DNA from 2 places in the Cupriavidus sp. UYPR2.512 genome. Region 2 is predicted to be linked to the other one. Evidence: predicted binding sites of a transcription regulator. Region 2 holds the regulator's gene; the other holds the start of a gene.
The links. The regulator LexA, encoded in region 2, represses DNA repair genes until DNA is damaged. The targets are predictions, from matches to a motif close to ACTGTATNNNNATACAGT.
Positions count from the first base shown of each region.

Region 1 (11,544 bases), on a different contig from region 2:
CGCCACCACGATCATCAGTTCGATCAGCGTAAAGCCCTTCTGGACTCGACGGCCCAGCTTCTTCAGTTGTTGTACCCGTTGCATGATTTGACCCCTCGAAGAGATTTTGGTTAAGCGTTGCACGTCTTCGTTTTTCGTGACGCGGGGACGATTGAGCAGTAAGCGTGCCAGCGGCATCCCCGTCCGTAGGGGGTGAAAAGCGACAAATTTCGTCACCCATCAGGGGGATGCTTGCCGGATGCGCCAAAATTTGTCATCTGCGCCCGCTAGCACGGCGTAAACCGACAAAATGTGCGATCACTCACATGAGTTAGTTGGCTAAGGCACCGACAATCGCATTGCCGGGCCACCAATGAAAGAAGGGCGGCCGCTTGGCCGCCCTTCTCGCCTGTGCGCAGTCTTGTCAGGCCGTCTGCGCCGACCGGCGGCTCAGCAGCTTGCCCATGAGCACCACCAGGATCGCGCCCACGGCGCCGAATACCAGGTGGGCGTGCGGCACGTGGACTTCGAACCAGGCGGCGTCGATCGGATCGCTGACCAGCATTTCGCCGGCCAGGTAGCCCAGCAGCGCGGCGCCCAGCACGATGATGACTGGGAAGCGTTCCATCACCTTGAGCAGGATGGTGCTGCCGAACACGATCAGCGGGATCGACAGGCCCAGGCCCAGGATCAGCAGCATCAGCTGGCTGCCTTCGGGGCCCTTCTGGGCGGCGGCGGCCACGGCCACCACGTTGTCGAGCGACATCACCAGGTCGGCAATCAGGATAGTGCGGATGGCGGCCCAGATATTGTCCTTGGCGTCGTGGCCGTCCTCGTCGTCTTCGCCGGTCAGCAGTTGCACGCCGATGTAGACCAGCAGCACGGCGCCGATGATCTTCAGGTACGGCAGGCTCAGCAGCTTGACCGCAGCCACGGTCAGCACCACGCGCATGATGATGGCGGCGGCGCTGCCCCAGAAGATGGCCTTCTTCTGCTGGGCGGGCGGCAGGTTGCGCGAGGCGAGCGCGATCACTACCGCGTTGTCGCCGGACAGGACGATATTGGTCAGGATGATCGATCCCAACGCAATCCAGAATGTGGTGGAAGACAGCAGTTCCACGGCAGGGCTCCTTGATTTTTTTAGATGGTACACCCCGTCATCTAACGGGATTTCGGATGTCTCAAAACACGAACATGACTGTTTACCGCACGAACCTTACGATTAGATTTCAATTCAGTAATGTTACGTGTGAGCTACCCCAAAAGTGGCCCAACAGAAAGACAATGCCCCCGCGCTGGCGGGGGCATTTGCCTGACTCGTCACTCCGCGCTCGCACGCGGCAATGACAAGGTAAAACTTACAGCATTGCCTTCAGCAGGCGGCCCATTTCCGACGGATTCTTGGTCACCTTGATGCCGCAGGCTTCCATGATTTCCAGCTTGGCCTGGGCGGTATCGGCACCGCCCGAGATCAGCGCGCCGGCGTGGCCCATGCGCTTGCCCGGAGGCGCGGTCACGCCAGCGATGAAGCCAACCACCGGCTTCTTCATGTTTTCCTTGATCCAGTAAGCCGCGTTGGCTTCGTCCGGACCGCCGATCTCACCGATCATGACCACGGCGTCCGTTTCCGGATCGTCGTTGAACATCTTCATCACGTCGATGTGCTTCAGGCCGTTGATGGGGTCGCCACCAATGCCGACAGCCGACGACTGGCCCAGGCCCAGCGCGGTCAGCTGGCCCACGGCTTCGTACGTCAGCGTGCCCGAGCGCGACACCACGCCGATGCGGCCCTTCTTGTGGATGTGGCCCGGCATGATGCCGATCTTGATTTCGTCCGGCGTGATCAGGCCCGGGCAGTTCGGTCCCAGCAGCAGGGTCTTCTTCTTCTCGCGGCGCATGCGGTCCTTCACTTCCATCATGTCGCGCACGGGGATGCCTTCGGTGATGCAGACCACCAGGTCCAGGTCGGCGTCAACCGCTTCCCAGATCGCGGCAGCGGCGCCTGCCGGCGGCACGTAGATGACCGACACGGTGGCGCCGGTCTGGGCCTTGGCGTCCTTGACGCTGGCGTAGATGGGAATGCCTTCGAAGTCTTCACCGGCCTTCTTCGGGTTCACGCCCGCGACGAAGCAGTTCTTGCCGTTGGCGTAGTCGCGGCAGCCACGGGTGTGGAACTGGCCGGTCTTGCCGGTGATGCCCTGGGTGATGACCTTGGTGTCTTTGTTGATCAGAATCGACATGCTGTAATCCTTTGCTTGGCGACGAGCGGCGCGCGCAAGGGCGCATCAAAGCGCCTGCGCCGCCCGCGTTCGCGTATGGTTGCGTTCGTGCGACGGCTTACTTGCCAGCGGCAGCGGCCACCACCTTCTGGGCGGCTTCTTCCATCGTGTCGGCCGAGATGATGGGCAGGCCCGAGTCGGCCAGCATCTTCTTGCCGAGGTCTTCGTTGGTGCCCTTCATGCGCACGACCAGCGGCACCGTCAGGTGCACGGCCTTGGAAGCGGAGATCACGCCTTCGGCGATCACGTCGCAACGCATGATGCCGCCGAAGATGTTGACCAGGATGGCCTCCACGTTCGGGTTGCTCAGCATCAGCTTGAAGGCTTCGGTCACCTTCTCGGTGGTGGCACCGCCGCCCACGTCGAGGAAGTTGGCCGGCTCGCCGCCGAACAGCTTGATGGTGTCCATGGTGGCCATGGCCAGGCCGGCGCCGTTCACCAGGCAGCCGATGTTGCCGTCCAGCGAGATGTAGGCCAGGTCGAACTTCGAGGCTTCGATTTCGTTGGCGTCTTCCTCATCCAGGTCGCGGTAGGCAACGATTTCCGGGTGACGGAACAGCGCGTTCGAGTCGAAGTTGAACTTGGCGTCCAGCGCGATGACCTTGCCGTCGCCGGTCAGGATCAGCGGGTTGATTTCAGCCAGCGAAGCGTCGGTTTCATAGAACGCCTTGTACAGGCCTTGCAGGGCCTGGCGGGCTTGCGCCACGCTCGCGTCGGGCACGCCGATCTTGCGGGCGATGTCGTCGGCTTCAGCGTCGGTCAGGCCGACCGACGGCTCAATGATCAGGGTGTGGATCTTTTCCGGGCTGTGGGCAGCGACCTCTTCGATGTCCATGCCGCCTTCGCTCGAGGCCATCAGCGCGACCTTCTGCGAAACACGGTCCACCACCAGCGAAACGTACAGTTCCTTCTTGATGTCGGCGCCTTCTTCGATCAGCAGGCGGTTGACCTTCTTGCCTTCCGGGCCAGTCTGGTGCGTGACCAGTTGCATGCCCAGGATGTTCGAGGCGTAGGTCTTGACGTCGTCGATGCTCTTGGCAACCTTCACGCCGCCGCCCTTGCCGCGGCCACCCGCATGAATCTGAGCCTTGACGACCCACACCGGGCCGCCGAGCGTTTCTGCGGCCTTCAGGGCCTCGTCAACCGAGAACGCGGGGATGCCGCGCGGAACCGGCACATTGTATTTGCGCAGGATTTCCTTGCCTTGATACTCATGGATATTCATGCGTGTTTCCTTTCGGGTAGGCGTAAAAGGTAGAAGGGAAGAATCTGAAAGAAGACGAACTCTCTCGTCAGGCTGGCCAATCCTGAGAATCAGCCGGAGGTGCCGGTCGGCCGCTCGGCCGGGACAGCGTCGTTGCCGTCGGTTGCGTCACCACCGCGGTCGCCATTGGCCGCGGCCGGCGCCTGAGGCACCGTTGCGACGGCAGTCGCTGCCTCGGCCCGTACCTTGGGCGTCGGCTGGTGACCATACCAGCGCGGGTAAAACTGACGAACCACCTCGCCATCGAAACGCAGGGCGTGGCAGCCGTTCAACTGATAGGGCGGCTCCGGATTCGGGTCGTCCTCGCCGTTGTCGCGGATATTGATGACTTCACCGGCAAAGGCCTGGATCGCCGTGCTGGGCAGCACGCCGGCGGCCTCGGTCAGGTGCGAGCATCCGTGCATGGCGCCCAGGCGCTCGCGCACGGCCTTGCGAAAGCCCTGGCGCAGGTTCAGGCCGATCAGCTTGCGGTAAGCCGGGCCGATCGTGTCGCAATGGGACGGATACGGCACCCAGTCCGAGCAGGCCTCGGCATCCAGCACCGTCATTGCCTCATTGATCGTGACGCGCAGCCACAGGTCGTGCAGGGGCTGGCCCACCGGCCGGACGCGGTCGCCGGCCAGTTCGATGTCGCGAGGTTTGGTGTCGGTCAGGCGCACCTCGATATCCCACAAGCCGTCCTCTCTCTGGTACGCCTCGGCCGTAATGGCGCGACGGTGACGCTGGGAGCGGTTGACGGGCTGGGACAGAGGCATGGCCAGGCTGGAAATACGGGGGCTGGGGAACGGCGGTGCCGGAGCACCGAATAACCGGGGGAGTTTAACATGCCGCGCCGCGTTGGCCGGGAACATCCTTGCGCAGCAACTGTCGCCGCGGGATTGTTGGCCGACCATGACACCCGGCATGGCGCGGCGCCTTGCCGCAATGCACCAGCGGAACACGGACTCAGCGATGGCAACAAAATCGTCGCCAGTCCAGCCCGGAGATAACGCAATGCAGCGAATACACCCTGATGGCAGTGCAGGTAATCCGAGCTAAAAATGTCGTATGCGCCATACGCCGGCACTTAACCCTCGTCGCCGTAGTCTTCGTCCGCGCCCTGGATGATCTTGCTGACGACCGCACGCGAAAACCCGCGCGCCACCATGAAGCGGATCTGCTTTGCCCGCGCCTCGGGCGTGTCCGGCGGGGTGCCGAAGCGCTTGCGCCAGACCTCCCGGGCGCGCGCCACTTCCGTGGCGCGCAGCCGCTCCTGCAGATCACCCAGCTGCTCGCTGCCGAGCTTGTGGGTCTTGGCTTCCTGCATCACGCGCGCGGTGCCATAGCGGGCGCCGCGGCGGTGCACCAGGCTGTCGGCAAAGCGCTGGTTCGACAGCCAGTTCTCGCGCTCCAGTGCGTCCAGCAACTGCTCCAGCTGCTCGGCCGACTCGGCATGCGGCGCCAGCTTGCGTGCCAGTTCGGCGCGGCTGTGCTCGCGGCGCGACAGGTAGCCGACGGCGCGGGCCTTCAGCGAAAGCGGGGGACGGGTTGCCATGGGTTGCCGGGAATCTGTGGATGGTGGGGGCCGCGCCAAGCAAAAAGGCCGGGGCATCGGCGATGCCCCGGCCTTCGGGATGGCGCAATGGCCGCTGGCGCGGTCAGTCTTCGACCGCTACCGCGGTGGCAGCCGTCGTGGGGTTCATGGCCACCACGCCCAGCGCCGCGCGCACCTTGTTTTCGATCTCGTCGGCAATATCCGGGTTCTCGCGCAGGTATTCGCGCGCGTTGTCCTTGCCCTGGCCGATCTTGTCGCCGTTGTAGCTGTACCAGGCGCCGGACTTCTCAACGATCTTGGCGTCCACGCCCAGGTCGATGATCTCGCCCTGGCGCGAGATGCCCTGGCCGTACAGGATGTCGAAGAAGGCTTCGCGGAACGGCGGCGACACCTTGTTCTTGACCACCTTGACCTTGGTCTCGTTGCCGATCACGTCGTCGCCCTTCTTGATCGAGCCGATGCGGCGGATATCCAGGCGCACCGAGGCGTAGAACTTCAGCGCGTTGCCACCGGTGGTGGTTTCCGGCGAGCCGAACATCACGCCGATCTTCATGCGGATCTGGTTGATGAAGATCACCAGGCAGTTGGTGCGCTTGATGGTGCCGGTCAGCTTGCGCAGCGCCTGGCTCATCAGGCGGGCCTGCAGGCCCGGCAGCGAGTCGCCCATTTCGCCTTCGATTTCGGCCTTGGGCACCAGCGCCGCCACCGAGTCGATCACGATCAGGTCGATCGAGCCCGAGCGCACCAGCGCGTCGGTGATTTCCAGCGCCTGCTCGCCGGTGTCCGGCTGCGAGATCAGCAGGTCGCCGACATTGACGCCCACCTTGTTGGCGTAGCTGACGTCCAGCGCGTGCTCGGCGTCGATAAAGGCGCAGGTGCCGCCCAGCTTCTGCATCTCGGCCACGACTTGCAGCGTCAGCGTGGTCTTGCCCGACGATTCCGGACCATAGATCTCGACCACGCGGCCGCGCGGCAGGCCGCCGACGCCAAGCGCGATGTCCAGGCCGAGCGAACCGGTGGATACCACCTGGATGTCCTTTTCGACCTCGCCGTCGCCCAGGCGCATGATCGAGCCCTTGCCGAACTGCTTCTCGATCTGGGAGAGCGCGGCGGCAAGCGCCTTCTGCTTCTCGGCGCTCACGCCGGCACCTGCCTTCTTGTCGTCCATGGTCGTCCTTGAATCAATGGTGTATAAATAGGCCGCATGTGGCGCGGCACCGGCATTTTCCGGCTCCAGCGCCGGCCCGGCTGTCTGCGCGGCCGCTCTCCAGGGGGTCTCCCCGGACGGCCTCAGCGGAACGTGCGGGTACTGTATAAAAAAACAGTATGCTTGGCAAGCCCCATCACGCCGCTTGCGCTGATTGCGCGCCGGCGCCGGCTATGCCGGCCACGGGTGGAGACAACCATGCGCATTCTGATTGCCGAAGATGACGACGTGCTGGCCGACGGCCTGACGCGCTCGCTACGCCACTCTGGCTATGCCGTCGACCACGTCACCAACGGCCTGGAAGCCGATTCCGCGCTGTCGACCCAGACCTTCGACCTGCTGATCCTGGACCTGGGCCTGCCGCGCATGTCCGGGCTGGAAGTGCTCAAGCGCCTGCGCGCGCGCGGCGCCATGCTGCCGGTGCTGATCCTGACCGCCGCCGACAGCGTCGACGAGCGCGTCAAGGGCCTGGACCTGGGGGCCGACGACTATATGGCCAAGCCCTTTGCCCTGTCCGAGCTGGAAGCACGCGTGCGCGCGCTGGTGCGGCGCGGCGCCGGCGGCGGCGCTACGCTGATGCGGCACGGGCCGCTGGCCTACGACCAGGTCGGGCGCATCGCCTATCTCAACGAGCAGATGCTGGAGCTGTCCGCGCGCGAGATCGGGCTGCTGGAGATCCTGCTGACACGCTGCGGCCGCCTGGTATCGAAAGAGCAGCTGGTGGACCACCTGTGCGAGTGGGGCGAGGAAGTCAGCAACAACGCCATCGAGGTCTACGTGCACCGGCTGCGCAAGAAGATTGAAGTCGGCGGCATCCGCATCGCCACCGTGCGCGGGCTTGGCTACTGCCTGGAGAAATTCCAGCCGGCGGTGGCCACGCACCACTGATCCCCGCCCGACGCCACCGCAGGCCAAGGAGCGACCTGAGCGCAAACCGCCAAGATGAGCCTGCTGCGACTGCCCTGGCGGCGCGTGCCCCGCGCCGCGCCACCTCCTCCTTCCGCCGCCCCGGCGCCGGACGCCGCCGACCAGGACCTGGCCGACGCACTGCCGCACCTGGAGGAAAGCACCGCGCATCCGTCGCCGCGCTCATTGTTCGGCGAGATCCTCGACTGGATGCTGGCGCCGCTGCTGCTGCTCTGGCCGATGAGCATCGCGGTGACCTACCTGGTGGCCAAGTCGATTGCCAACGGGCCCTTCGACCGCGCGCTGGAAGCCAGCGCCATCGTGCTGTCGCAGCAGGTGCGCGAGGTCAACGGGCGCATCACGCTGCAGCTGCCGCTGTCGGCGCGCGAGATCCTGCGCGCCGACGAGACCGACAACATCTATTACCAGGTGGTCGGCAAGCGCGGCGAGTACATCGCCGGCGACCACGACCTGCCGCTGCCGTCCGAGGAGGACCAGGGCCATGCGGGCCTGGTGTCCCTGCGCGATGACCGCGTGGCCGGCAACGACGTGCGCGTGGCCTACACCTATGTCGACCTGAAGCAGGTCAGCGGCACCCAGCCGGTGCTGGTGCAGGTGGCCGAGACCCTGGACAAGCGCGCGCGCCTGGCCAACGAGATCATCAAGGGGGTGATCCTGCCGCAGTTCGTGATCCTGCCGCTAGCGGTGGTGCTGGTGTGGTTCGGGCTGTCGCGCGGGCTGGCGCCGCTGACCGCGATCCAGCAGCGCATCCGCGCGCGCAACCCCGGCGATACCAGCCCGATCGACGAACGCGCCGCGCCGCAGGAAATCACGCCGCTGGTGGGTTCGTTCAACGACCTGCTGGCGCGCCTGGACCAGTCAGTGCAGACTCAGAAGCGCTTTATCGCCGATGCCGCGCACCAGATGAAGACACCGCTGGCGGGCCTGCGCATGCAGGCCGAGCTGGCGCAGCGCGAGCAGTCGCCGGAAGAGCTGCGGCGCTCGCTGGCGCAGATCGCCGGCAGCTCTGAGCGCACCGCGCACCTGGTCACGCAGCTGCTGTCGCTGGCGCGCATGGAAAACCTGGCGGGCACCGGCGGCATGGCGGCGCTGGACCTGGCGGCACTCGCGCGCGAGGTGGTCAAGGACTGGCTGCCGCAGGCCTGGGCGCGCGACATCGACCTGGGCCTGGATGCCGGCGACCATCCGGTGATGGTGCAGGGCAACCGCCTGATGCTGACCGAGATGCTGAACAACCTGCTCGACAACGCCATCCGCTACACCCCGCGCGGCGGTCACGCCACGGTGCGCGTCAGCGCCGATGCCTTCGAGCCGTTCGCCTACCTGGATGTGGAAGACACCGGCCCGGGCATTGCGCCGGCCGAGCGCGAGCGCGTGATGGAGCGCTTCTACCGCGTGCTCGGCACCAATACCGAAGGCAGCGGCCTGGGCCTGGCCATCGTGCGCGAGATCGTGCAGCAGCACGGCGGCGACGTCCAGATTTCCGATCACGTCTACCAGCAATCGCCACGGCTGGCCGGCGCGCATTTCCGTGTGACGCTGCGCCAGCCCACCGAATCCCCGCCCGCATGAACGAGACGCCCGCCCCCGACCTTGCCGAAGCCCGCCAGCGCCTGGCCTGGCGACGCAACCTGCGCTGGATCTGCGGCTTGCTCGCGATCTGGTTCACGGTCACCTTCGTGGTGGCGTGGTTTGCCCGCGAACTGCGCTTCAGCTTCTTTGGCTGGCCGTTCTCGTTCTGGGTCGGCGCGCAAGGCGCGCTGGTAGTCTACGTGCTGATGGCCGCGCTCTACGCGTGGCGCATGAACCGGATCGACGCCGAAGCCGACAGCCCGGCCGCCGCCCCCGCTGCCGTGCCGTCACAGGGTGCCTCGCGTGGACCAGGCGCCGATGCTGCATAGCGGCACACCTGCAAAGCGCATCGCGACGCCAAGCCACTGCCCCGATTCCCCGCAGCGCAGCATCCGGAGCTCCGCCGGCGGCTAGCGTATACCCCGACGGTTTTGGCGTTGTCGCGCCGGAATCTGTCAGAACGCAGTAAGTTTCGCCACCCACAATCCTTTGCAACTCTGGCACAGCGGCCAGCCGCGCGGGCCTTCCCGCGCGCCCCGCCCCGCCCCGCCCGAGATCCATTCCAGACGGAGGAGACAAATGGCAAATGTGCAAAACGTTGCAGTGCCCGGAGGGGGCGCGCAAAACGCACCGATGACCCATGAAGAGCGCAAGGTGATCCTTGCCTCATCGCTGGGCACGGTGTTCGAGTGGTATGACTTCTACCTGTACGGCTCGCTGGCGGCGATCATCGCCAAGCAGTTCTTTGCCGGCCTGGACCCCACCTCGGCCTTCATCTTCGCGCTGCTCGCCTTCGCTGCCGGCTTTATCGTGCGGCCATTCGGCGCGCTGGTGTTCGGCCGCCTGGGCGACATGATCGGGCGCAAGTACACCTTCCTGGTGACGATCCTGATCATGGGCATGTCGACCTTCATCGTCGGCCTGCTGCCCGGCTACAACACCATCGGCTGGGCCGCCCCGGTGATCCTGATCGCGCTGCGCATGCTGCAGGGCCTGGCGCTCGGCGGCGAGTACGGCGGCGCCGCCACCTATGTGGCCGAGCACGCCCCGCACGGCAAGCGCGGCGCCTACACCGCGTGGATCCAGACCACGGCGACGCTGGGCCTGTTCCTGTCGCTGATCGTGATTCTGCTGTGCCGCAACCTGATCGGGCCAGACTTTGAGGTCTGGGGCTGGCGCATTCCGTTCCTGGTCTCGATCCTGCTGCTCGGCATGTCGGTCTACATCCGGCTGTCGATGAGCGAATCGCCGGCCTTCCAGCGCATGAAGGCTGAAGGCAAGACTTCGAAGGCTCCGCTGACGGAAAGCTTCGCCCAGTGGCGCAACCTGAAGATCGTGATCCTCGCGCTGGTGGGCCTGACCGCCGGCCAGGCAGTGGTGTGGTACACCGGCCAGTTTTACTCGCTGTTCTTCCTGACCCAGGTGGTCAAGGTCGACGCCACCACGGCCAACCTGCTGATCGCCGGCGCGCTCGTCATCGGCACGCCGTTCTTCATCTTCTTTGGCTCGCTGTCCGACAAGATCGGCCGCAAGTGGATCATCATGGCCGGCTGCGCGCTGGCGGTGCTGACCTACTTCCCGATCTTCAAGGGCATCACCCACTACGCCAACCCCGCGCTCGAGCGCGCCCAGAAGACGGCCCAGATCGTCGTCACCGCCGATCCGAAGCAATGCTCCTTCCAGGGCAGCCCGATCGCCCGCGAGATCGACTTCCGCAGCTCGTGCGACATCGTCAAGCGCACCCTGGCGCAGGCATCGGCCAGCTATGAGGTGGTCGACGCGCCCGCCGGCACCACCGCCACGGTGAAGATCGGCGACAAGGAGATCCCCGCCTTCAACGCCAGCCTGGTCCCCGCCGGCCACAGCTTCGACGACGCCAGCAAGAAGCAGATTGCCAGCTTCAAAAAGCAAGTGGCGGACTCCATGGCCGCCGCCGGCTACCCGACCAAGGCCGACCCTGCGCAACTGAACACCATCATGGTGCTGGTGCTGCTGACCATCCTGGTGATCTACGTCACCATGGTCTACGGCCCGATCGCCGCCATGCTGGTGGAACTGTTCCCGACCCGCATCCGCTACACCTCGATGTCGCTGCCCTACCATATCGGCAACGGCTGGTTCGGGGGCCTGCTGCCCACCATCTCGTTCGCGCTGGTGGCACAGAACGGCAACATCTACTACGGCCTCTGGTACCCGATCATCATCGCCGCCATCACCTTCGTGATCGGCGGGCTGTTCGTGCGCGAGACCAAGGACGTGAACATCTACGCCAACGACTGAGCGGTCATGCGGCACTAACGAAAACGGCAGGCCATCCGGCCTGCCGTTTTTTCATGGGAGGAACCTTCCTGCAAAATCTTCAGGGGAAGGTGTTGACAGTCGCGAAAGCGTAGGTATAATCTCAGTCTTCGTTGGCGAATTAGCTCAGTCGGTTAGAGCGACGGAATCATAATCCGCAGGTCCGGGGTTCGAGTCCCTGATTCGCCACCATCTATTTGAAAAGCCGCGTTCTCGCAAGAGATCGCGGCTTTTTGCTTTGGTTTTGCCAGGCTGGAAAAGCGGGCCGCCCACCATGGAGGAGCGGCCACCGACAGCGCTTACCAGTAACGCACGCGCCCGGTATCGATGTGCACGAACTGGTCAGACTCGTAGAAGCCGACGCCCCCGCCCTGCAATGACTTGGCCGCGTCGCGCACGTCCGCCAGCGGCACGCCGGCCAGGCGGATGTCGATGGCCTTGCCGTCCATGTGCAGGCTGTGCCTGGCCACGCCGCCGCCGCGCG
Region 1 is NZ_KB903159.1:17,647-29,190, forward strand. It holds gene A3A5_RS0127435 (prepilin-type N-terminal cleavage/methylation domain-containing protein) at 1-84, opposite strand, end outside; gene A3A5_RS0127440 (TerC family protein) at 404-1,099, opposite strand; gene sucD (succinate--CoA ligase subunit alpha) at 1,338-2,219, opposite strand; gene sucC (ADP-forming succinate--CoA ligase subunit beta) at 2,317-3,483, opposite strand; gene A3A5_RS0127455 (DUF2889 domain-containing protein) at 3,573-4,277, opposite strand; gene recX (recombination regulator RecX) at 4,589-5,056, opposite strand; gene recA (recombinase RecA) at 5,160-6,224, opposite strand; gene A3A5_RS0127470 (response regulator transcription factor) at 6,462-7,151, shown strand; gene A3A5_RS0127475 (sensor histidine kinase) at 7,206-8,762, shown strand; gene A3A5_RS0127480 (DUF4212 domain-containing protein) at 8,759-9,091, shown strand; gene A3A5_RS0127485 (MFS transporter) at 9,342-11,042, shown strand; tRNA gene A3A5_RS0127490 (tRNA-Met) at 11,176-11,252, shown strand; gene A3A5_RS0127495 (DUF882 domain-containing protein) at 11,360-11,544, opposite strand, start outside.
Region 1: recA (recombinase RecA) is a predicted target of LexA. The motif match lies at 6,365-6,382, and genes of this name have one in related genera.

Region 2 (11,544 bases):
GCTCGCGCCCCTATGGCAGCAGCGTCTGGGACGGCAAGCCCGGTGGGATCGTCAGTGCATCGCCCGGCGCCGTTGGCGGGTTCGGTGCCAACCAACACTTGCGCCAGTCGATGGTGTTCCTCAATGTTCCCATGCTGCAGCAGCCTGAGGCCTATATCAGCGGCGTCGACAAGCTGGTCGACGGGGAGGGCGGTATTACCAATGAATCGACCAAGGGTTTTCTCGGCAAATACCTGACGGCTTTTGCCAGCTGGATCGAGCGGACTGCGCCGCGCTGAGGCTGCCAGGGCGGGGCGCAGCGATCCTTGACGCGGTAGCCTATACTCTCGTTTTTCCGTGGGCCGGCCGCTTCGCCAGAGGTGCAGTCCCCGGCTACCGGGTGCCGCGATCGCCATATGCCGACGCCGTGTGCCCCGGTTTCCAGTGGCCCTTCCTGGTCGCGCCGCCACGCCAACAGCCGTATTTCCATGAACGTAAATCCCCGCCGCATTTCGGTCGCTCCCATGATGGACTGGACCGACCGCCATTGCCGCATGTTCCACCGCCAGCTCAGCCGCCACACCTGGCTGTATACCGAGATGGTGACCACCGGCGCGCTGCTGCATGGTGACGTCCCGCGCCATCTGGATTTCGATGCGGCGGAGCACCCGGTCGCGCTGCAGCTGGGCGGCAGTGAGCCGGCCGACCTTGCCATGGCGGCCAAGCTGGGCCAGCAATGGGGCTATGCGGAAATCAACCTGAACTGCGGCTGCCCGTCCGAGCGCGTGCAGCGCGGGGCCTTCGGCGCCTGCCTGATGGCCGAGCCGCAACTGGTGGCCGACTGCGTGAAGGCGATGCGCGATGCGGTGGATATCCCGGTCACCGTCAAGCATCGGATCGGCATCGACAAGATCGAGCACTATGATTTCGTTCGGGATTTCGTCGGCCGGGTGGCCGAGGCGGGTTGCGGCACGTTTATCGTCCACGCGCGCAATGCGATCCTGAAGGGCCTGAGCCCGAAAGAAAACCGTGAGATTCCGCCGCTGCGCTATGAGGTGGCGTACCAGCTGAAGCGGGAGTTTCCGGACCTGGAGATCCTGATCAATGGCGGCATCGTCAGCTATGACGAGATGGCGGCCCATCTCGAGCACGTCGATGGCGTGATGATCGGCCGCGAGGCATACCATCAGCCCTATGTATTGGCCGAAATGGATGCGCGTTTCTATGGCGATGCGAGTGCGCCGGCACCGTCGCGGCTCGATGTCGAGCTGGCGATGCAGCGCTATATCGGCGATCTGGTGGAGCGGGGTGGCTATATGGGCGCGGTCACGCGCCACATGCTTGGCCTGCATCGTGGCATTGCGGGCGGGCGCGGCTGGCGCCGCGTGTTGTCGGATGCCAAGCGCATGAATGCGGTACGCACGCGTGCCGATGTCGATGCACTGTTCGAAGAGGCACGCGCGCACTTGCGGCCGCAGGCGCAAGTGCCATTGGCCGCGTAAGCGAGCGTGGGCCGTGCGCGCGCTGCCGAGGCCGCGTTCTAACTCCGAATCGTGTAAATGTGCATGGCTGCGCGGGGGTACCGCGCGCCTCACTTGAAATGCCTGATCGCCCGGAAACTGGCGCCAGGAAAGGGATTCCCCTAATTCGCTGAGGCAGGGCACTTTCATACACTGTGCCTGCCCTCGAATACAGGGCTTTCTTCAACTGATTATTAGCCCGCTTCGGCGGGCTTTTTTTTGTCGGCGCTTTCTGCTGCTACGCCAGGCTTGTTGCTCTTCGTTTACCCGAATGGTGCATTCCCGGGATGACAGTTACAGTGCAACCGCCTTCAGGGCATTTGAGATCGCTAAATTTAAGAGTCCGCGCTGCGGACTCTTTTTTTGCGCGCTCGCTTTGCATGCGCCAGACGAGGAAATTAGACGGTTGCCCTCGTAAAGAGTTCCATCGGTCACGCCAGCAGACTAGCGCGTATGGCTGATGCCTACGTCCAGCGTGCCATATGTCGTGATGCTGGATTCCCTGCCGTCGACCCCGCCGCCGGCGCATCCGCCGAGCAAGGCTGCCAATGCTGTCAGCGCAAGAATTCGCGCAGGCCATCTACACTTAATTTGCATTCCCGTTCCCTGCGCTCGTTGTCGTGTCGATTTTGTCGATGACGTCGTTTTGGCTCGCATATGCTCGTGAGGTTCCATCGCCAGGTGCTGGCGCCACGGCAATGAGAGGGCAGGGTGGCCAAAAAGAGGCAGGCGGCCCGATGGGGCGGGCCGCCTGACGGGAAGGTCGAGGGGGGTCAATGTCCCTCAGGCACAAGTATCGCTTCGCGCATTTGCGGCATGAACCCTGCAGAGGTAGGGGCTGTGCACAGCATATTTCCGCGAGCGATCGACGGCATGCGCTAAGGTGTCAGCCGGGCTGGGCGCCCTGGCCGGCGGCCGTGATACGATCCCTCGCATTGCCCCAGGCGAGACAAGGCATGGTGTGCGGACCGATGCCGGCAGGGGAGCAGCGTGGAAAAAGCAAACGTGGAAAACGAACCGCCGTTCGGCGTTGTCTATGAAGATTTCAGGGTGGTCTGGGTTGCCGAGCAACTGCAGGACGGCAAATGGACGGCACGCTACTGCTGGCACCCCGGCACTTCGGAAGCCGCTGGCAAGGCCTTGCAGGAAGCTGTGCTGAACGGCAAGTCGCGCCGCCTGTTGGGGCAGTTCGATACCGAAGCCGAGACTGTCGAAGCCATCAAGCAGGCAGTGCTGCTTGAGGCAAAGTGGAGCCCGTCCCGGACCTGAGCTTTCCTCTCAAAAAAAATTGTGCGGGATACTAGCCATCCCGGAAAACTGTTTGTATAATCTTGGTTTTCGTCGATCAGCAATGAAACGCGCTGATGACCTCTACGGTGGCTGTAGCTCAGTTGGTAGAGTCCAGGATTGTGATTCCTGTCGTCGTGGGTTCGAGTCCCATCAGCCACCCCAAAGCATTTTCCAGAACGGCGCCTCGCGAGGGCGCCGTTTTGCATTCCCGGGGGTGGTATGTCTGTTCGAGCAGCAGTGCTTGGCGTAGCGATGGCAGCCATGGTGGCAGGGTGTGCCACCGGTACTTCTGAAAAAGACATTCGCGCGCGTGCGCCTATGCGCTTGTTCACGCCCGCCAAGATGGGTGATGTTGCGAAATGCCTTCGCAACAATCTGGGCGATGATGCCGCGGTCGTCAACTATCCGGCGAGGAACCAGACTGAGATCCGCATCGGCCAGACCACGTCTGGCGGTGAATACCAATACGCCTATCTGATTTCGCTGACGGCAAAGCCGGATGGTACGGCGCTGGAGCTGCGCAAGAGCGATACCTGGTTCCCGCAGCTGACGCCGCAAGAGCTGGAAGCCGAAACCAAGGCGTGCGCGCGTAGCTGAGGGCAGCCCCGGGGCTACGCCGGCTGCGCCCGAGAGGTCAGGTCAGGCGGCCAGTTTTTCGGCGGTTTCGAGTTCAAGCATGCGGCAGATCGCCGCCATGCTGCCGACCATGGTGCGGCGCTGCGTACCCTGGTAGACGCGTACGCCCTTGCTCTGGCGGAACGGCACGGGCTTGACCGGGCGACGGGCGGCGACTTGGTGGATTTGCGGCATGGTGGCACCTCTTTTAGGCAAAGCGGGGTCAACACCCGGCAAGCCGGGCGGCGTCTGCAAAGCAATGGAAGCGGGTGGGCCCGCGCAGGCGGTTGGCCTGTGGTGCCCGGCTAGAAGCCGGAAGATCGGATCAGCCCGACGGCGATGCCTTCCAGCGAGAACTCCTCGCCAGGCTCCACGATGATGTTGGTGAAGTCCGGGTTTTCTGCGATCAGTTCGATATGGCCACCGCGCCGCTGCAGGCGCTTGACGGTCACGTCATCACCCAGGCGCGCCACCACGATCTTGCCGTTAGCGGCTTCGCTGGCGCGGCGCACGGCCAGCAGGTCGCCATCGAGGATGCCGGCATCGCGCATGCTCAGGCCGCGCACGCGCAGCAGGTAATCTGGGCGTTCGTCGAAGACCGAGGCGTCGACCTGGTACTGGCGGTCAATATGCTCGGCGGCGAGTATCGGGCTGCCGGCAGCAACGCGGCCCACCAGCGGCAGCGTCAGCTGCATCACGCCGGCCATCGGCAACGAAAACTGGTCGGGCATTTCCGAATCGCTGCGTGCTACTTTCAGGCGGATGCCACGTGAGGCGCCCGGGGTCAGTTCGATCACGCCCTTGCGTGCCAGCGCCCTCAGGTGTTCTTCTGCGGCATTGGGCGAGGAGAAGCCGAATTCAGCGGCGATTTCGGCGCGCGTGGGCGGAAAGCCGGTGCGGCGGATCGTGTTGCGGATCAGATCGAAAATCTGCTGCTGCCGGGGTGTCAGGGTCGCCATGGGATCGCCGTTCCGTGCGGGGCCGCGGGGATTCCGGGTAAGGATCGGTCGATCCTTTATCCTGTATCCGGCTGGCCAGGCACTGTATGTTTAAACAGTATGCTGTGATTTTATACAGTATCGGCCTGAGCGCAAGCAGAATTTTTGGGGCGTGCCGCATCGACGGAATATGGATCGCCAGCGCGGGCCGGCGGCGAGGCGGGGCGCGCCCGTTACAATCGGCATTCCCGTCTTCCCACATTCTTTGCACGCCCCATGACCCAATTGCCTCGCATCGTCGTACTGGCCACCGGCGGCACCATCGCTGGCGCGGCCGGCAACTCCGCCAGCAGCGCACGCTACCAGGCGGCGACCGTGCCGGTGTCGTCGTTGCTGGCAGCGGTGCCCGCGCTGCAGTCGGCGGCCCGCATCGAGGCCGAGCAGGTGGCCCAGGTCGACAGCAAGGACATGACCTTCATGCTCTGGCAAACGCTGGCGGCACGGGTTGAGCACTGGTCCGCGCAGCCCGACGTGGCCGGCATCGTGATCACGCACGGCACCGATACGCTGGAGGAAACCGCGATGGCGCTGCACGTGACGCAATCGTGTCCGGTGCCCGTGGTGATGACGGCGGCAATGCGCCCGTCGACGTCGCTGTCGGCCGATGGTCCGCTGAATCTGCTGGATGCGGTGCGCGTGGCCGCCCACCCCGATGCGCGCGGCAAGGGTGTGCTGGTGGTGCTGAATCAGCAGATCCACGCTGCGCGGGATGTGGCCAAGGCCCACACATCGGCGGTTGATGCCTTTGTCTCGGCCTGCGGGCCGCTGGGTTTCGTGCAGGATGACTACGTGCGCTTCGCCCGCGCGCCGCGCGCGGCGTGGGTGATCGGGCCGATGCCGGCGGCGTGGCCGATGGTGGAGATTGTGCCGAGCTACGCCCAGCCGGGCAGGGTGGCTGTGGATGCGCTGGTCCGTGCGGGCGTTGCCGGACTGGTGGTGGCTGCCGCCGGCAATGGCTCGGTGCATGAGGTGCTGGCCGAGGCGCTGGCCGATGCTGCTGCCGCGGGCGTGGCCGTGGTGCGCAGTTCCCGCACCGGGGCCGGCCATGTGGCGATTCCGCCCCAACTAAGCCCGGCGGATGGGGCTTTTGTCTCGGCAACGGACCTCAATCCCTATAAGGCGCGCGTGCTGCTGGTCCTGGCGCTGGCAGCCGATGCAGGGCTGGCGCAGGATCCGGCAAGGCTGCAGGCCTTGTTTGCCAACGCCTGATTTGCCTGTGTAAACAGCGGCTTGCGCACTTGCTGCCATGCGCGCTATAATTTAAGGCTATTCAACCTTGCCACACCGGACTCGTGACGCCCGGGTGGCTAATCCAAAAGGAGCGTCAATGCGTCATTACGAAATCGTCTTCATCGTCCACCCGGACCAGAGCGAACAAGTGCCGGCCATGATCGAGCGCTACAAGCAGCTCGTGACCTCGCAGAACGGCAACGTTCATCGCGTGGAAGACTGGGGCCGTCGCCAGATGGCCTACATGATCCAGAAGCTGGCCAAGGCTCACTACGTTTGTCTGAACATCGAATGCGGCAAGGAAACGCTGGCTGAACTGGAACACGCGTTCAAGTTCAACGATGCCGTCCTGCGCCACCTGATCGTGCAGACCAAGAAGGCCGAGACCGCACCTTCGCCGATGATGAAGGAAGTGCAGCGCGAAGAAGCCCGCAAGGCCGCGCAAACGACCACCGAAGGCCAGGCCGCCTGAGTGCGGACTGCGGTGCGCGCCATGGCTGACAGCGTCGGCCACGGCAGCACGGATTGCAACCAGCAAGAGGCCCCGCGTTGAACCAGCTTCGGCTTGCCGCCACCCTGGCGGAACGCGATGCCCTGCGCTATACCCCGGCCGGGGTCCCCGTCGTGAACTGCATTCTGCAGTACAGCGGCGAGGCCGTCGAGGCGCAAACGCCGCGGCAGGTCGAGTTTGCAATCGCAGCGATGGGCATCGGACAGGTTGGCCAGCGTCTGGAGCGGTTACCGCTCGGCACGCTGCTCGACTGCGAAGGATTCCTGGCCCGCAGGCACCGCAACAGCAAGGCTCTCGTCTTTCACATCACTGGATGTAAAGCATTCGAAAAGGATTGAATCATGGCATTCGTCAAACGTGACAACAAGAACAAGAAGCGCTTCCAGCAACAGAACCCGCTGTTCAAGCGCAAGCGCTTCTGCCGCTTCACCGTGGCTGGCGTGGAACAGATCGACTACAAGGATCTGGACACCCTGAAGGACTTCATCGGCGACAACGGCAAGATCACGCCGGCCCGCCTGACCGGTACCAAGGCTCACTATCAGCGTCAGCTGGATACGGCCATCAAGCGTGCGCGTTTCCTCGCGCTGATGCCGTACACCGACCTGCACAAGAACTGATCAGGCCCTAGGTCCGTTAAGGAGAGAATACGATGCAAATTATTCTGCTGGAAAAAGTCGTCAACCTGGGCAACCTGGGTGACATCGTCAAGGTGAAGGACGGTTACGCCCGTAACTTCCTGATCCCGGGCAAGAAGGCCCGCCGCGCTACGCAAACCGCGATCGCCGAATTCGAAGTCAAGCGCGCCGAGCTGGAAAAGGCCGCTGCCGAGAAGCTGGCTGCCGCGCAAGCCGAAGGCGAGAAGCTGAACGGCCTGACCGTCCAGATCAGCCAGAAGTCGGGTGTGGACGGCCGCCTGTTCGGTTCCGTGACCAACGCCGACATCGCTGAAGCCCTGGCTGGCCAAGGCTTCAAGCTGGAAAAGGCCCAGGTTCGCATGCCGAACGGCCCGCTGAAGATGGTGGGCGACCACCCGGTCAGCGTTGCGCTGCACACGGACGTCGTGGTCGACGTGACCGTGTCGGTCGTGGGCGAAAGCGTCTAAGGACGTGCCGCCTCGCCGGCGCGCTGCGCCGGCTGAAGCACCGCAAGCACCGCAAGCAAGAAAGGCAGGAGCCCTGGCTCCTGCCTTTTTTGTTGCCTGCTTGTCTTTGCAGGCGCCGTCGCTAAATGTCCGGCGAAGTGCGTCCGCCCGCCGTTATAATCCCTCCCCATGAACGCGCCCGTCGCCGACCCCCAACTCGAGAACCTCAAGGTCCCGCCGCATTCCATCGAAGCCGAGCAATCGGTGCTGGGTGGCCTGCTGCTGGACAACGCCGCCTGGGACCGCATTGCGGACTTCATTTCCGAGGCGGATTTCTACCGTTTTGACCACCGGATGATCTTCCAGAGCATCGCCCGGCTGATCTCGGCGACCAAGCCGGCCGACGTGATCACGGTCTATGAGATGCTGCAGGTGGCCGGCAAGGCCGAGGAGGTGGGCGGGCTGGCCTACCTGAATTCGCTGGCGCAGAACACGCCCAGCGCGGCCAACATCCGCCGCTACGCGGAGATCGTGCGCGAGCGCTCGGTGCTGCGCAAGCTGGTGACGGCGGCCGACGATATCGCCTCGGCCGCATTCGCGCCCAAGGGCCGAGAGGTGCGCGAGCTGCTGGATGAGGCCGAGTCCAAGGTCTTTGCGATTGCCGAAGAAGGCTCGCGCGGCCAGAAGGGTTTCCAGGAAATCCAGCCGCTGCTGACCCAGGTGGTCGAGCGCATCGACGAGCTGTATCACCGCGATTCCACCACCGACGTCACCGGCGTTCCGACCGGCTTCATCGACCTGGACAAGATGACCAGCGGCATGCAGCCGGGCGACCTGGTCATCGTGGCCGGCCGCCCGTCGATGGGTAAGACAGCGTTCTCGCTGAACATCGGCGAGCACGTGGCGGTGGAGCAGGGCTTGCCGGTGGCAGTGTTCTCGATGGAAATGGCGGGCACCCAGCTGGCCATGCGTATGCTCGGCTCGGTAGGCCGCCTCGACCAGCACCGGCTGCGCACTGGCCGCCTGCTGGATGAGGACTGGCCGCGGCTGACGCATGCGATCCAGCGCATGAACGACACGCAGTTGTTCATCGATGAAACGCCGGCGCTGAACCCGATGGAGCTGCGTGCCCGTTCGCGGCGCCTGGCGCGCCAGTGCGGGCAACTTGGCCTGATCATCATCGATTACCTGCAGCTGATGTCGGGTTCCGGCGGCGGCGAGAACCGCGCCACGGAAATTTCCGAAATTTCCCGTTCGCTCAAGGGCCTGGCCAAGGAACTCAACTGCCCGGTGATCGCGCTGTCGCAGCTGAACCGAAGCCTGGAACAGCGCCCCAACAAGCGCCCGGTCATGTCCGACCTGCGCGAATCCGGCGCTATTGAACAGGATGCCGACGTGATCCTGTTCATCTACCGCGATGAAGTCTATAACGCGGACTCCCAGGACAAGGGCACGGCCGAAATCATTATCGGCAAGCAGCGTAACGGCCCGATCGGCACGGTGCGCCTGACCTTCCTGGGGCAGTTCACGAAGTTCGACAACTTCAGCGGCGGCCCGGCTTTCTTCGACAACGACACCTGACGAAGTCAAGCCAGCCTGCAATAGGCTGTGCGGCGCCGTCTTTTGCGCCAAATTCGCGGGCAATGTCCCTGTAACCCTGTAAAATATTGCGCTTTGATGACAGCCGCTGCCCGCGACTGTCATGCAACGCGCCCGCTCAATCCTGCAACACAATCAGCAGCGTCACCACGCTGCCACAAGGAACATTCCATGTTCGGCCGATTCATGCCCACGGAGGGCAAGTTCTTCGAATATTTCAACCAGCACGCCGACTGCGCGGTGACCGCCGCCCATGAGCTCCAGGCACTGGTCAACGATTTGCCCAACGCCGAGGCACATGCCCGCCGCGTCCAGGCCACCGAAAAGAAGGCCGACCGGATCACGCACGACACCATCGACCTGCTGCACAAGACCTTCATCACGCCGCTGGACCGCGACGAGATCCACAAGCTCATCACGACCATGGACGACATCCTGGACCTGATGGAAGACGTGGCCGAGACCATCTCGCTGTACGACGTCACCAACCTCACCGACGAGGCGCTGCGCCTGGCGGCCATCTGCGTGCAGTGCTGCGACCAGGTCAAGATCGCGGTGGGCCTGCTCGAGGACATGGGCAACGCCAGCGCCATCCTGAAGACCGCGCAGCAGATCGACCAGCTTGAGTCTGAAGCCGACCGCGTGATGCGCTCGGCGATGTCCAAGCTGTTCCGCGACGAGACCGACGTCAAGCGCCTGATCAAGCTGAAGGCCATCTACGAACAGCTCGAGACGATCACCGACAAGTGCGAGGACGTCGCCAACATCATCGAAGGCATCGTCCTGGAAAACGCCTGAGGCGGCAATCGGCATGCAGACCATACAAATGAGCCTGTGGGTGATCGCCTTGCTGGTGGCGCTCGCGCTGCTGTTCGACTTCATGAACGGCTTCCACGACGCGGCCAACTCGATCGCCACGGTGGTGTCCACCGGCGTGCTCAAGCCGCACCACGCGGTGGCCATGGCCGCCATGTGCAACGTCGTTGCCATCTTTATCTTCCACCTGAAGGTGGCTGCCACGGTCGGGACCGGCACCATCGATGTCGCGATCGTCGATCACTACGTGATATTCGGCGCCCTGGTCGGGGCGATTGCCTGGAACATCATCACCTGGTACTACGGCATCCCGTCGTCGTCCTCGCACGCGCTGATCGGCGGGCTGGTGGGTGCCGCGGTGGCCAAGGCCGGCACCGGCGCGCTGGTGGGCAGCGGCCTGCTGAAGACCGTGGCCTTCATCCTGATTTCGCCGCTGCTGGGGTTCATCCTCGGCTCGATGATGATGGTGATCGTGGGCTGGACCTTCTTCCGTACGCCGCCGTCGCGCGTGGACCGCTGGTTCCGCCGGCTGCAACTGGTCTCGGCCTCGATGTACAGCCTGGGCCATGGCGGCAATGACGCGCAGAAGACCATCGGCATCATCTGGATGCTACTGATTGCCAGCGGCCATGTGGCGGCCGGCGGCGAGCCGCCGGCCTGGGTCATCGTCAGCTGCTACGTGGCGATCGGCATGGGTACAATGTTTGGCGGCTGGCGCATCGTGCGCACCATGGGCCAGAAGATCACCAAGCTCAAGCCGGTCGGCGGTTTCTGCGCCGAGACGGGCGGGGCCATGACGCTGTTCTTCGCTTCGGCGCTGGGCGTGCCGGTATCGACCACGCATACGATCACGGGGGCCATCGTCGGCGTCGGCTCGGCGCAGAAGATGTCGGCAGTGCGTTGGGGCGTGGCCGGCAATATCGTCTGGGCCTGGGTGCTGACGATCCCGGCGTCGGCCTTCATGGCGGCGATCGCGTGGTGGATCGGGCGGCATATCCTGTAAGGCAGGGGCCGCCGTACCAACAAAAAGCCAGGCTGATGCCTGGCTTTTTGTTGGGGTGCTTCACTGGTTGGCGAAGGCCGCGATGGGATCGTCGTCGACCGGAAGCGGTGCCGGGGCCGGCGTGGGCTCAGGCAGCGGTGGCGCGGCCGGGGGTGCCACCGATGCTGGCGGCGCAGTCGGCTGGTTGACCGCCGCGACCACGCGGCGCGCGCCGTCGTAGCGCGAGGCCCAGTAAGGCTTGCCCATGTCTTCGAGCCGGACCGTGCCGCCGGACGACGGTGCATGGACAAAGCGGTTCTGGCCGACGTAGATGCCCACGTGCGAATTGGCGCGGCCGGTGGTGTTGAAGAACACCAGGTCGCCGGACGCCACCTCGCTGCGGTCCAGCGAGCTGCCGCGGGCGCCCATTGCCTCGGTCGTGCGCGGCAGGCTTACATTGGCCGCGCGCGACACCACGTAGCGCACCAGCCCGCTGCAGTCGAAGCCGGAGTCCGGCGTATTGCCGCCGTAGCGATAGGGTGTGCCCACCAGCGACATCGCCTGGATGGAAATCTCTTCCAGTCCGGCGCTGGGATCGATCATGGGCTTGCCCGGCGTGCGCGGCAGGCCGGCGTGGCGGGAAGGCGGGGAGCTGGCGCAGGCCGCCAGCAGCGCGGCGGTGGCGCAGAGCAGCGGCAGCCGCGCCTGGGCAAGCAGGCGCTGCAGGCGCAGCGGATGGGAAGAAAGACGGGTACGGCGCAATGGCATCCTGGGTTTCCGGTCGCCGGCCTGCCGGCGCACCGGAAGCCTTGCCGCTACCAGCGTAGCTGGGCGTTGCGGGTACCGGTGCTGACCTTGACGGACTTGGCCTGGCCCTTGTAACTGGCCTCGATATTGTAGCTGCCTTCGGGCGCACGTAT
Region 2 is NZ_KB902853.1:56,207-67,750, reverse strand. It holds gene A3A5_RS0103010 (NADPH-dependent FMN reductase) at 1-278, shown strand, start outside; gene dusA (tRNA dihydrouridine(20/20a) synthase DusA) at 468-1,481, shown strand; gene A3A5_RS0102995 (hypothetical protein) at 2,490-2,768, shown strand; tRNA gene A3A5_RS0102990 (tRNA-His) at 2,876-2,951, shown strand; gene A3A5_RS0102985 (hypothetical protein) at 3,042-3,386, shown strand; gene A3A5_RS43950 (hypothetical protein) at 3,429-3,599, opposite strand; gene lexA (transcriptional repressor LexA) at 3,710-4,363, opposite strand; gene A3A5_RS0102970 (asparaginase) at 4,619-5,611, shown strand; gene rpsF (30S ribosomal protein S6) at 5,730-6,104, shown strand; gene priB (primosomal replication protein N) at 6,182-6,481, shown strand; gene rpsR (30S ribosomal protein S18) at 6,485-6,763, shown strand; gene rplI (50S ribosomal protein L9) at 6,796-7,248, shown strand; gene A3A5_RS0102945 (replicative DNA helicase) at 7,417-8,808, shown strand; gene A3A5_RS0102940 (DUF47 domain-containing protein) at 8,998-9,624, shown strand; gene A3A5_RS0102935 (inorganic phosphate transporter) at 9,638-10,645, shown strand; gene A3A5_RS0102930 (C40 family peptidase) at 10,706-11,392, opposite strand; gene A3A5_RS0102925 (hypothetical protein) at 11,440-11,544, opposite strand, start outside.